3 regions of the Mesorhizobium sp. NZP2298 genome follow, and region 2 is predicted to be linked to each of the others. Evidence: riboswitches for the same ligand, from Rfam matches in the RefSeq annotation. Region 2 holds a riboswitch; each other region holds the start of a gene.

Region 1 (3,271 bases), 3.6 Mb from region 2:
CGCTGCACGAGCGCCGTCAGCCCGAACAGGACAAGTGTCAGCGCGGCGCTGACACCGACGGCGGCCAGCACCAGGTCGGGGCGGAAATTGTTCTTGGCGTTGAGCATGTAGATGCCCAGCCCCTTCGCCGCACCCGCATATTCGGCGAAGATGGCGCCGACCACCGCATAGGTGATGGAGATCCGCAGGCCCGCGAAGAAATAGGGCAGCGCCGAAGGCAGCCGCGCCAGCACGAAGACGCGCCAGCGCCCTGCCCCCATGGCGCGCAGCATCTGGCCGATCTCGGCCTCGGTCGCCTCGTAGCCCTGCACCAGAGCCACCAGCATGGGAAAGAAGGTGACCAGCGCGACCAGCATGATCTTCGGGGTCAGCCCAAAGCCGAACCACAGCACCACCAACGGCGCGATCGCCACCAGCGGCAAGGTCTGGCTGATGATGAAGACAGGAAACAGAGCGCGCCGCAGCGGCTGGAAGAAATCGACCAGCATGGACAGCAGAAAGGCGGCACTGAGGGAACAGGCAAAGCCGATCAGCGTGGCGCGGGTGGTGGGGATAGCGTTGTCGACCAGTGCCCCGCGATTGAGCATCGCCTGTTCGAAGACGCGTGACGGCGCGGGCAAGATCGTCGGCTTGATACCGGAATAGGTAGCATAGAGCTCCCACGCCACAAGCAGCAACCCGACCGAGATGACGGCGGGTATCGCCTTGGCAAGGGAATCCGCGAGCGGGCGCGGCACTGATGATGAGACCACGGGCATAACCTTTGACGGGGTCGCGCGGAAGCGCGCCGGCTTAGACAGCCGACGGGCTGTTGGCCGAAACCGTGATGTCGAGGGTTACGTGGCCGGCGCCCGGCCCGAAGCGGCAGAAGGCTTCGTTCAGTGCCGAAAAGATCGCGCCCGTGTCGCCGCGCAGTTTGGTGCAGAAGTTCTTGGAACGATCGTAGACGCCGGACTGCTTGAGGAAATCGATGCAGCCATAGATCTCGTCCATGTGGTCGCCCGTGCCCATCACATAGAGCGAGAATTGCGCCGCCGCCGGCTGGCCGGTGGCAGCAGCATTGCGCACCGCGGTGATGGCGGCTTCCTTGCGTGGGCCGAGCGACCCCACAGGTCCGCCAAACGCGTCGGAGCGGCAGATCGGATCGTCCGGCTCGCCCGGGCAGCCGCGCGAAATGGCCGCCGACAGCACGCAATGCTTGCCGCTCCGCGCCGCCGCCACGAACAGATCCCGCAGCGCCGGGAACAGCACTTCGGGCGGCCCGACCAGCAAGGTCGAGATGTCGTCGGTCTCGATCCTGAGCCTGTCCCGGTAAGGATCGAGCGCGCCGAGCGCACCAAGGATGACGCCAACGAAATCGTCGGCCATGGGATATAAGGAAATCTGTGCGCCTGAAAACATCGCCCGCCTCGCTCCGCTGGTATTACCCAGATCAGCTTCTAGGGTCTGTGGGCTTGCCGCCCCCGTCTCAGCCCCGACCGTACGGAGCACCCCTGTGGATGGACGCGTTAAAGCACCATTCGAGCTGAAGGGGAAGCCGTTTTTTCAGCGCACTGGCCCAAAAACACTGCACCAGATCTGATCACAAGATGGACGCCGGAGGGTCCTCTCCGTGCGAATTTTATCGGGAACCTTCGCCACGCCGCGAGGTTGACCACCAGTCGCAACGCGACGAGTTCACAGAAATGGAGACAGAACCATGTTCATGAAAATCCTCGCAGCTTCGGCGTTCACCGTTGCCCTTGCCACATCAGCGATAGCGCAAAGCAATAGCGCAAACGGCACGGACGGGTCGGGTGGCAGCGGCCAGTCGATCACCGTGGACCCCAGCACGCCGGCGTCACCCAATCCGGTCGATCCGGCGGCGACCAACAGCACCACCACCGCCCCGGGCGACATGAATTCCAATGCGGATAAGAACTGCCCGACCAATCCCCAGGGCGCGCAGAGCGATGCCAACGGCAACGCAACCGCACCTACGGTGAACGACAACAACTGCGGCAAATAATTTCGATCGCAGCCAGGGAGGGTCGCGGAGCGCAAGCGCCGCGACTCTCCGCGTTCAGCGAGCTCAATGGCCGACGCTTCAGCAAGTCCCTGCTCCAGTCGTTTCTCGCTGGAAACGCTATTTCAGAACACGGCTGCTGACTTGAGGCCGCGCGAAAGCGGCGCGCATTTTCAAGAGCCGTTTGACCAGGCGGCCATAGGTGAGATACCGGACCCTGCCATCGGCAAGATCGAACTCCACAGTCCCCCATCGTGCGACCGGCACTTGTCCGGTCGGCGGGCCTAGCCGTCCGATCTGGAACGCCAGCCTGACCTTGCGGCCGGCGACATCCAGATAGATCCCTGGAATATTGCCCAGCACATGCCACAACCGAGCGACATGCTCGATCGACATGGCCGGCGAGATCATCGTGTGGGCCGATTTAAGCCGCGCCCAGATGAAATCGCCGGTCGGCTGCGGTTTTCCCCAAAGGCTGCCTTTGCAGTAGGCTGGCGCCACCTCGCTCACCAGCGTGCGCATCGCGCTTGCCAAGCCGTCGATCAGGGCCCGCCGCGACGTCCAGTCTGTTTCCGAAAACGACACCTGCCCAAGGATGTCGCCGTCGTCGAAGGCGGCGGACATCTTATGCAGCGTCACACCGCCATGAACGGCATGCTGGCCGTCCACCGCCAGGCGATGGAGAGGATGCGGGCCCCGATAGTTGGGCAGCAGCGCCGGGTGAAGATTGAGCCCGCCCTTGGGAAAGATGTTCAGCAATTGCTGTGGGACCAATGTGGGGAAAGCATAGCAGATCAACACAGCGGCCCTGACCGGCGACAATTGCTTGCCGAGCGTGTCCCAATCATAAGGTCGCGCAAATTCGATCAGCCTTACCGGCGTGTCGCCGACATAGCGCCTGAGCAGCAATCTGCGTTTCAGTCTTCGGCGTAAATTGCTGATGCTGAAGTGTTTTGGGCGCCGACGCAACCCCGGCACAACAATCGCACCGATGCGATGGCCTGCTTCAAGCCACCCTGCCAGCAGCGGCCCGGTATAGGGGTTGACGTCGAGTATGAACACGGCCGAAAGCCGGTCTTGCCCGGTCCGCGGGCTCAAAAGCGGCACCCTCTCAAAGCGCCTGTCAAGCCGATCACCTCATTCAAACGGCGGTCGAGCCTGGCCTTTTCGGGGCGGGCGACCGCACCTGCCAATGAAGGCTGTCGATCAGGTGGCCTTGATTTGCGAAGGCGGTATCAAGGCGGTGACGTCTGAAAGCCGGCCCTT
Region 2 (3,271 bases):
CGAGCAGAAATGCGCCAGCTTGTGCGCCTCCTTGGGCAATGTCTGATCGTGGAAGGACCGTGCGGTTTCCGGATCGAGCGACAGGTTGAACTGGTCCTCCCAGCGGAACTCGAATCTGGCCCGCGACAGCGCGTCGTCGCGGATCTTCGCCGCCGGATGGCCTTTCGCCAGGTCGGCGGCATGGGCGGCGATCTTGTAGGTGATCACACCAATCTTGACGTCGTTGCGATCGGGAAGGCCGAGATGCTCCTTGGGCGTGACGTAGCAGAGCATGGCCGTGCCGAACCAGCCGATCATCGCCGCTCCGATGCCGGAGGTGATGTGGTCGTAGCCGGGCGCGATGTCGGTCGTCAGCGGCCCCAGCGTATAGAACGGCGCCTCGCCACAGACGGCGAGCTGCTTGTCCATGTTTTCTTTGATCTTGTGCATCGGCACGTGGCCGGGGCCCTCGATCATCACCTGGCAATCCTTCGCCCAGGCGATCTTCGTCAGCTCGCCGAGCGTTTCCAGCTCGGCGAATTGTGCTGCGTCATTGGCGTCGGCGATCGAGCCGGGACGAAGACCGTCGCCGAGCGAGAAGGACACGTCATAGGCGCGGCAGATGTCGCAGATCTCTGCGAAATGCTCGTATAGAAAGCTTTCGCGGTGATGGTGCAGGCACCATTTGGCCATGATAGAGCCGCCGCGCGAGACGATGCCAGTGACCCGGTCGACGGTCAGCGGGATGTAGTGCAGCCGCACGCCCGCATGGATGGTGAAATAGTCGACGCCCTGTTCGGCCTGTTCGATCAGCGTGTCACGATAGACCTCCCAGGTCAGGTCCTCGGCGATGCCGCCGACCTTCTCGAGCGCCTGGTAAAGCGGCACCGTGCCGATCGGCACCGGCGAGTTGCGCACGATCCAGTCGCGGATGTTGTGGATGTTGCGGCCGGTCGACAGGTCCATCACCGTATCGGCGCCCCAGCGAATCGCCCACACCATCTTTTCCACTTCTTCGGCCATCGAAGAGGTGACGGCGGAGTTGCCGATATTGGCGTTGATCTTCACCAGGAAATTGCGGCCGATGATCATCGGCTCGCTCTCGGGATGATTGATGTTGGCGGGAATGATGGCGCGCCCGCGCGCCACCTCGTCGCGCACGAATTCGGGCGTGACGAAGTCGGGGATCGCCGCACCGAAGGCTTCGCCGTCGCGCTCAAGCTTGCCGCGTAGAATCGCGCGGCCGAGATTCTCGCGGATGGCGACGAACTCCATTTCGGGCGTGATGATGCCGGCGCGCGCATAGGCAAGCTGGGTCACCGCCTTGCCCTGCTTGGCCTTGAGCGGCCGGTTGCGAATGGGAAATTCCGGCGTCAGGCGCTCGCCTGCGGCGAATCCATTGTCCTCGGGCCGGACATGGCGGCCGTCATAGGCTTCGACATCGCCACGCGTCGTAATCCATTCGTGGCGAAGCCGGGCGAGGCCTTTGTCGATGCTGGTTTCGACAGTCGAGTCCGTATAGGGGCCGGACGGATCATAGACGATGACGGGCGGCTCGCCGGCCGTTGGATGGACGGAGATTTCGCGCATCGGCACCCTGATCTGCGGGTGGAGGACGCCGGATTTGTGGATTTTCCGCGAGGCGGGCAGTGGTCCCGTCGACACGGCGGGGGTGAGGGCATTCATCGTGAGGCTCCTTTGCTCATGCATTGGAGACCCAGTTCTGTGCCGGAAGGATGAAAAGACGCTTTGGTCGGCCTGCTCGAAACAGGACGCCGGGCGTGGACTCCCGCAAAGCGCTTGCACCGTCCCTACGCCAGTATGAACTGGATCAGGTTCAACGGGTCACTGCGCCGCGAAAGCCAGCAGTATCTCAGCCCCTTGCCGGGACTCCCCTGGTGAATGCGTCGAATTGAATGGGCCGGCGCTATTTTGTCAAGCGCATTCGTCCCGCAGCGGTGATCGACGACCAAACAAACCCAGCGGAAAAGCATGGTAGTATCGAGAGCGAGTCACGCTCCAGAGGAGCGGTGAAGCGCCCCCAATAAGGCGAGCCCTCATGCGGATTCGGTGCCTTTTCCAGCACGGTATTTTCGGGGCTTTCCGGAACGACGCTGCTGCCACCCAGTTGGGTGAGATTGCTATAGATGTCTGTCTTGCTCGTCGTCGGCAATCCTTCCGCTTCGGCTAGACGCCCCGTTTGTTCCCCCAGAGCAGAACATGAAGCTGCGGCAGTACACGCGCCTCGAACCACCTGTCACGGGTCACCTTTTCAACCAGCCATTCCATGCGCCTCATCACACCGGCCATGTCGATGAACGCGTCTTCGTCGCCGGGACGCGGCGGCGTGTGATTGCCGGGCTGCAGATAGACGGGTAATTGGGGGTAGCGCGCCGCGGCGTCTTTGGCATAGGCATAGTCATCATCGTCGAAGACAACGAGCTTGAGCGCCATCTGCGGCTTATCCTGCGCCGCCTCTAAGCAGGCGTCGAACGCGGCCCAATCTGTCGTCATTTCGCTTGAGGGCGGCTTGGGGCTTAGTACCAGCACGTCGAGATCCGCGAACCATTGCTTAGACACCGAGCCTTGGGTTTCCAATGCAAAACGGTAGCCCTCACCATGCCCGCGGTCGATCAACTGGCCAAGCGGCTGGATGGCCGGATTGCCGCCCGACAGCGATACCATCACGGGCTGACCGCCGGAAAGCGCAATGACCTTTTGCCAAACCGCGTCGGGAGACATCATCTCCCAATCATGGCGGAAGCGACGGTCCACCGCATGCAGGCTGTCGCACCAGGAACAGCGATAATCGCACCCGCCGGTTCTTACGAACACCGTCGGCAAGCCGATCAGCACGCCTTCGCCCTGAATGGTCGGCCCAAAAATCTCGCTCACCCGGATTCCGGGATGCAACGCGCAAGTCATGGTCGGTATTCCGCCCAGGTTTTCGGCGTCTCGCTCACCCGCACGGCGGAGGTTTCGGGTAGCCGCATCTTGCACCAGTGGTAGAAGTGCCTGGCCAGACATTCCGCTGTGGCATGGTCATGCCCCAGCACGTCGTTAAGATGCCGATGGTCGAACGTCCCATCGATGTAGTGCTTGAACGCCGCCAGATCTTGGTAGTCGCGCACAAAGCCGTGTTCGTCCAGTTCGCCACCTGAAAGCTCCACGACGACGATGTAGTTGTGGCCGTGCAGGCGTGCGCACTGATGATCGGATGGCAAGGAGGTGAGCTGATGCGAGGCCGAGAAGTGGAACTCTTTGGTAATGCGGAACATCACGCGCTCGTTGT
Region 3 (3,271 bases), 1.7 Mb from region 2:
GCTGGCGCATGGTCTGCAGCTCGCCGAGGCGGCGCATGTTGCGCTTGCGCCGCGCCGTCACGCCATAGCGCAGCCAATGCTCCTCGCGCACGATCTGGCGGCCAAGCTTGTGTTGCTCGCGCTCTTCCTCCTCCAGGATGAGATCGCGCCATTCCTCGAAATGGCCGAAACCCTTGTCCAGCCTGCGGGTCTGGCCACGGTCGAGCCAGACAGTGGCGCGCGACACGCGTTCGAGAAAGCGGCGGTCGTGCGAGATGACGATGAGCGCCGAAGAGGTGCGGACGAGCTCTTCTTCGAGCCATTCGATGACCGACAGGTCAAGATGGTTGGTCGGCTCGTCAAGCAGCAGAATGTCGGGTTCCGGCGCCATGACGCGGGCCAGGGCGGCGCGCCTGGCCTCGCCACCTGAGAGATCGCCCGGCCGCTCTTCGCCCGACAAGCCAAGATGCTCCATCAGATAGGAGGCGCGGTACGGATCGTCGGCGGGCCCGAGCCCCGCCTCGACATAGGCGCGCACGGTGGCGAAACCTTCCATGTCGGGCATCTGCGGCAGATAGCGGACGGTCGCGGAAGGTTGGCGGAAGACTTCGCCGTCCTGCGGCTCGATCAGGCCGGCGGCGATCTTCAGCAGCGTCGACTTGCCGGAGCCATTGCGGCCGACCAGCGCGATCTTGTCGCCGGCCGAAGCGGTCAAGGCGGCGCCGTCGAGCAGCGGCGTGCCGCCGAAGGTCAGTTTTATCCCATCGAGATTGAGAAGAGGCGGGGCCATGTCAGCTTTCGGGCAAAGGATAGGGATGGGCGAGCAGCAGCGCGCGGCCATGGCCGAGCGCGATGTCGAGGCGCCCTCCGGTTTCATCTAACTTGACCTCGTTGGAGATGGTCAGTGATGAGCCGAAGGCCACCTCGACCTGGTTCAGCGGCCATTTGGCTCCAGTGACGGTCAGGCCGGCAAGTTCCGAAAAGCCGAGGATCGAAAACAGCGTGCCGTCGGTATAGTCGAAGCCGGCCTTTCCCAACAGCAGGGGCACGCCTTCCTGGGCGCCGCTGGTCAGCAGCACCTCGGTTCCGGCCTCGGCCAGGCGCAGGGCGAGCGCCAGATGCAGAAAGGCATGGTCGGCACGCTTGCCGCCGAACGCGCCCGCCAGCACAAGGCGGGTCGCTCCGCGCTCGAGTGCGGCGGCGATGGCAAGTTCGCCATCGGTCTTGTCTTTTTCCGCCGGGAAGGTCTGGCGAGGCACCGCGGCGAGGTCGTCCGGCAGATCGGCCGGCACTGAATCGAAATCACCCACCCACAGTTCCGGTACAAGGCCGAGCAGCCTGGCATGTCCGATACCGGCATCGGCGGCGATCACGCGCGAGCCCTCGATCTGGCGGTCGAGCCGGGGCGTGCGGATGAGATCGCCGCCAAGCAGGATGGTGAATGTGCTCATATCTGGTGGCCTGTACCAGCCTGGCAGCGGAAACGGAAGGCGGCAAACTCCCACTTGCGCGGTTCCTCGGCCGGGCCTATGTGTCGAAACGCTCTAACGGGGTGCCGGACGCGATCTTTCGCGGACCGGCTGAGAGGCAGTCTCGCCAACCCGCTGAACCTGATCCGGTTTGTACCGGCGGAGGGATTAGACGTTTCGGACGGTCCGACGCCTCAATTCCTTGTCACGCGAACGAAGGAGGCGCCGATGCGCACGCTCTTATACTCTCTAGTCTCAGCCGTGGTTGTTGCGTTGTCGGGGCCGGCCTTGGCCAAGGACAAGCTCACCGTCTACACCTATGAAAGCTTTACCGCCGACTGGGGTCCAGGTCCCGTGGTGAAGAAGGAATTCGAGGCCGAATGCGGCTGCGATGTCGAGTTCGTCTCGGTTGCCGATGGCGTGGCGCTGCTCAACCGCGTCAAGCTCGAAGGCGCGTCGACCAAGGCCGATATCGTGCTCGGCCTCGACACCAATCTAACCGCCGATGCCAAGGCCAGCGGGTTGTTCGCGCCGCACGGCGCGGTGAGCGACGTCAACGTGCCGGGCGGCTGGAGCGACGATACTTTCGTTCCATTCGACTACGGGTATTTCGCTGTCGTCTACGATACCGAGAAGCTGAAGAGCCCGCCCAAGAGCCTGAAGGACCTGGTCGAAGGCAGCGCCGACGACAAGATCGTCATCCAGGATCCGCGCACCTCGACGCCGGGCCTGGGCCTGTTGTTGTGGGTGAAGTCGGTCTATGGCGACAAGGCGCCGGAGGCCTGGGCCAAGCTCAAGGCCAAGGTGCTGACCGTGACGCCCGGCTGGAGCGAGGCCTATGGCCTGTTCACCAAGGGCGAAGCGCCGATGGTGCTGTCCTACACGACGTCGCCGGCCTATCACATGGTCGCCGAGAATACGCAGCGCTACCAGGCGGCTTCCTTTGAAGAGGGCGAATACCTGCAGATCGAGGTCGCCGGCATCACCACGACCGGAGCCAAGAACCCGCTGGCGGCAAAGTTCATCGCCTTCATGACCGGACCGAAATTCCAGGACGCCATCCCCGAGACCAACTGGATGTTCCCGGCCGGCAAGACCGACAAGCCGCTCAACCCGGCCTTCGACAAGCTTGTCAAGCCGACCAAGACCTTGCTGTTCAGCCCGGAGGAGGTCGCGGCCAACCGCAAGGCCTGGGTCGATGAATGGCTGGCGGTGATGAGCAAGTAGATTGGCCGTATGATCGAAAGATGATTGCTCTACGGCGCCCCCCTCTGTCCTGCCGGACATCTCCCCCACAAGGGGGGAGATCGGATGCCATCGGTGATTTCGCCAATCGCCGACGCAGCGGGTATGAGCGGGGCGCGGAAACTGCCAAACTCCCCCCTCGTGAGGGAGTTGTCCGGCAGGACAGAGGGGGGCGCGAAGGAACGCGACGCTCGCTAGAGGCCTTCTTGGTGGTCCAGCGTGCAGCGCGCTGACTCCCGCATCACGGCCGGCATTGCCGCACTCGTCGCGATCACATTGCTGATCGGCGGAGCGTTTGCCGGCCTGCTCGTTGAAGGCGCTCATGACTTCTCGGGCGCATGGGCAGCCTTCGATTTTTACCTCTTGCGCGTTGTCCGCTTCACGCTCTGGCAGGCAATCCTTTCGACGCTGCTTTCGGTTATCCCGGCACTCTTCGTTGCACGCGCCCTGTCGCGGCATCCGCGCTTCTTCGGCCGCGCCTTCATCCTGCAGCTCTTTGCCGTGCCACTGGCGCTGCCGGCGATCGTCGCGGCGCTCGGCATCCTGGCGCTCTACGGTCGCGCCGGCTACCTCGCCGG

Evidence for each region. A riboswitch is a leader RNA that binds a small molecule or an ion and turns the genes downstream of it on or off. The one in region 2 is predicted to bind thiamine pyrophosphate.
Region 1: it holds a riboswitch for thiamine pyrophosphate, as region 2 does, so the genes downstream of both, EB231_RS16170 (YkoF family thiamine/hydroxymethylpyrimidine-binding protein) here and thiC (phosphomethylpyrimidine synthase ThiC) in region 2, are expected to answer to the same signal.
Region 3: it holds a riboswitch for thiamine pyrophosphate, as region 2 does, so the genes downstream of both, thiB (thiamine ABC transporter substrate binding subunit) here and thiC (phosphomethylpyrimidine synthase ThiC) in region 2, are expected to answer to the same signal.

The regions. Positions count from the first base shown of each region.
Region 1 is NZ_CP033365.1:3,324,692-3,327,962, reverse strand. Features, by position in the region: gene EB231_RS16175 (ABC transporter permease) at 1-758, opposite strand, end outside; gene EB231_RS16170 (YkoF family thiamine/hydroxymethylpyrimidine-binding protein) at 793-1,401, opposite strand; TPP riboswitch at 1,392-1,505, opposite strand; gene EB231_RS16165 (hypothetical protein) at 1,700-2,008, shown strand; gene EB231_RS16160 (formyltransferase family protein) at 2,126-2,914, opposite strand.
Region 2 is NZ_CP033365.1:7,041,955-7,045,225, reverse strand. Features, by position in the region: gene thiC (phosphomethylpyrimidine synthase ThiC) at 1-1,665, opposite strand, end outside; TPP riboswitch at 1,770-1,886, opposite strand; gene queE (7-carboxy-7-deazaguanine synthase QueE) at 2,167-2,904, opposite strand; gene queD (6-carboxytetrahydropterin synthase QueD) at 2,901-3,257, opposite strand; gene queC (7-cyano-7-deazaguanine synthase QueC) at 3,257-3,271, opposite strand, start outside.
Region 3 is NZ_CP033365.1:1,401,990-1,405,260, forward strand. Features, by position in the region: gene EB231_RS06765 (ABC-F family ATP-binding cassette domain-containing protein) at 1-769, opposite strand, end outside; gene EB231_RS06770 (thiamine diphosphokinase) at 771-1,430, opposite strand; TPP riboswitch at 1,518-1,633, shown strand; gene thiB (thiamine ABC transporter substrate binding subunit) at 1,677-2,675, shown strand; gene thiP (thiamine/thiamine pyrophosphate ABC transporter permease) at 2,913-3,271, shown strand, end outside.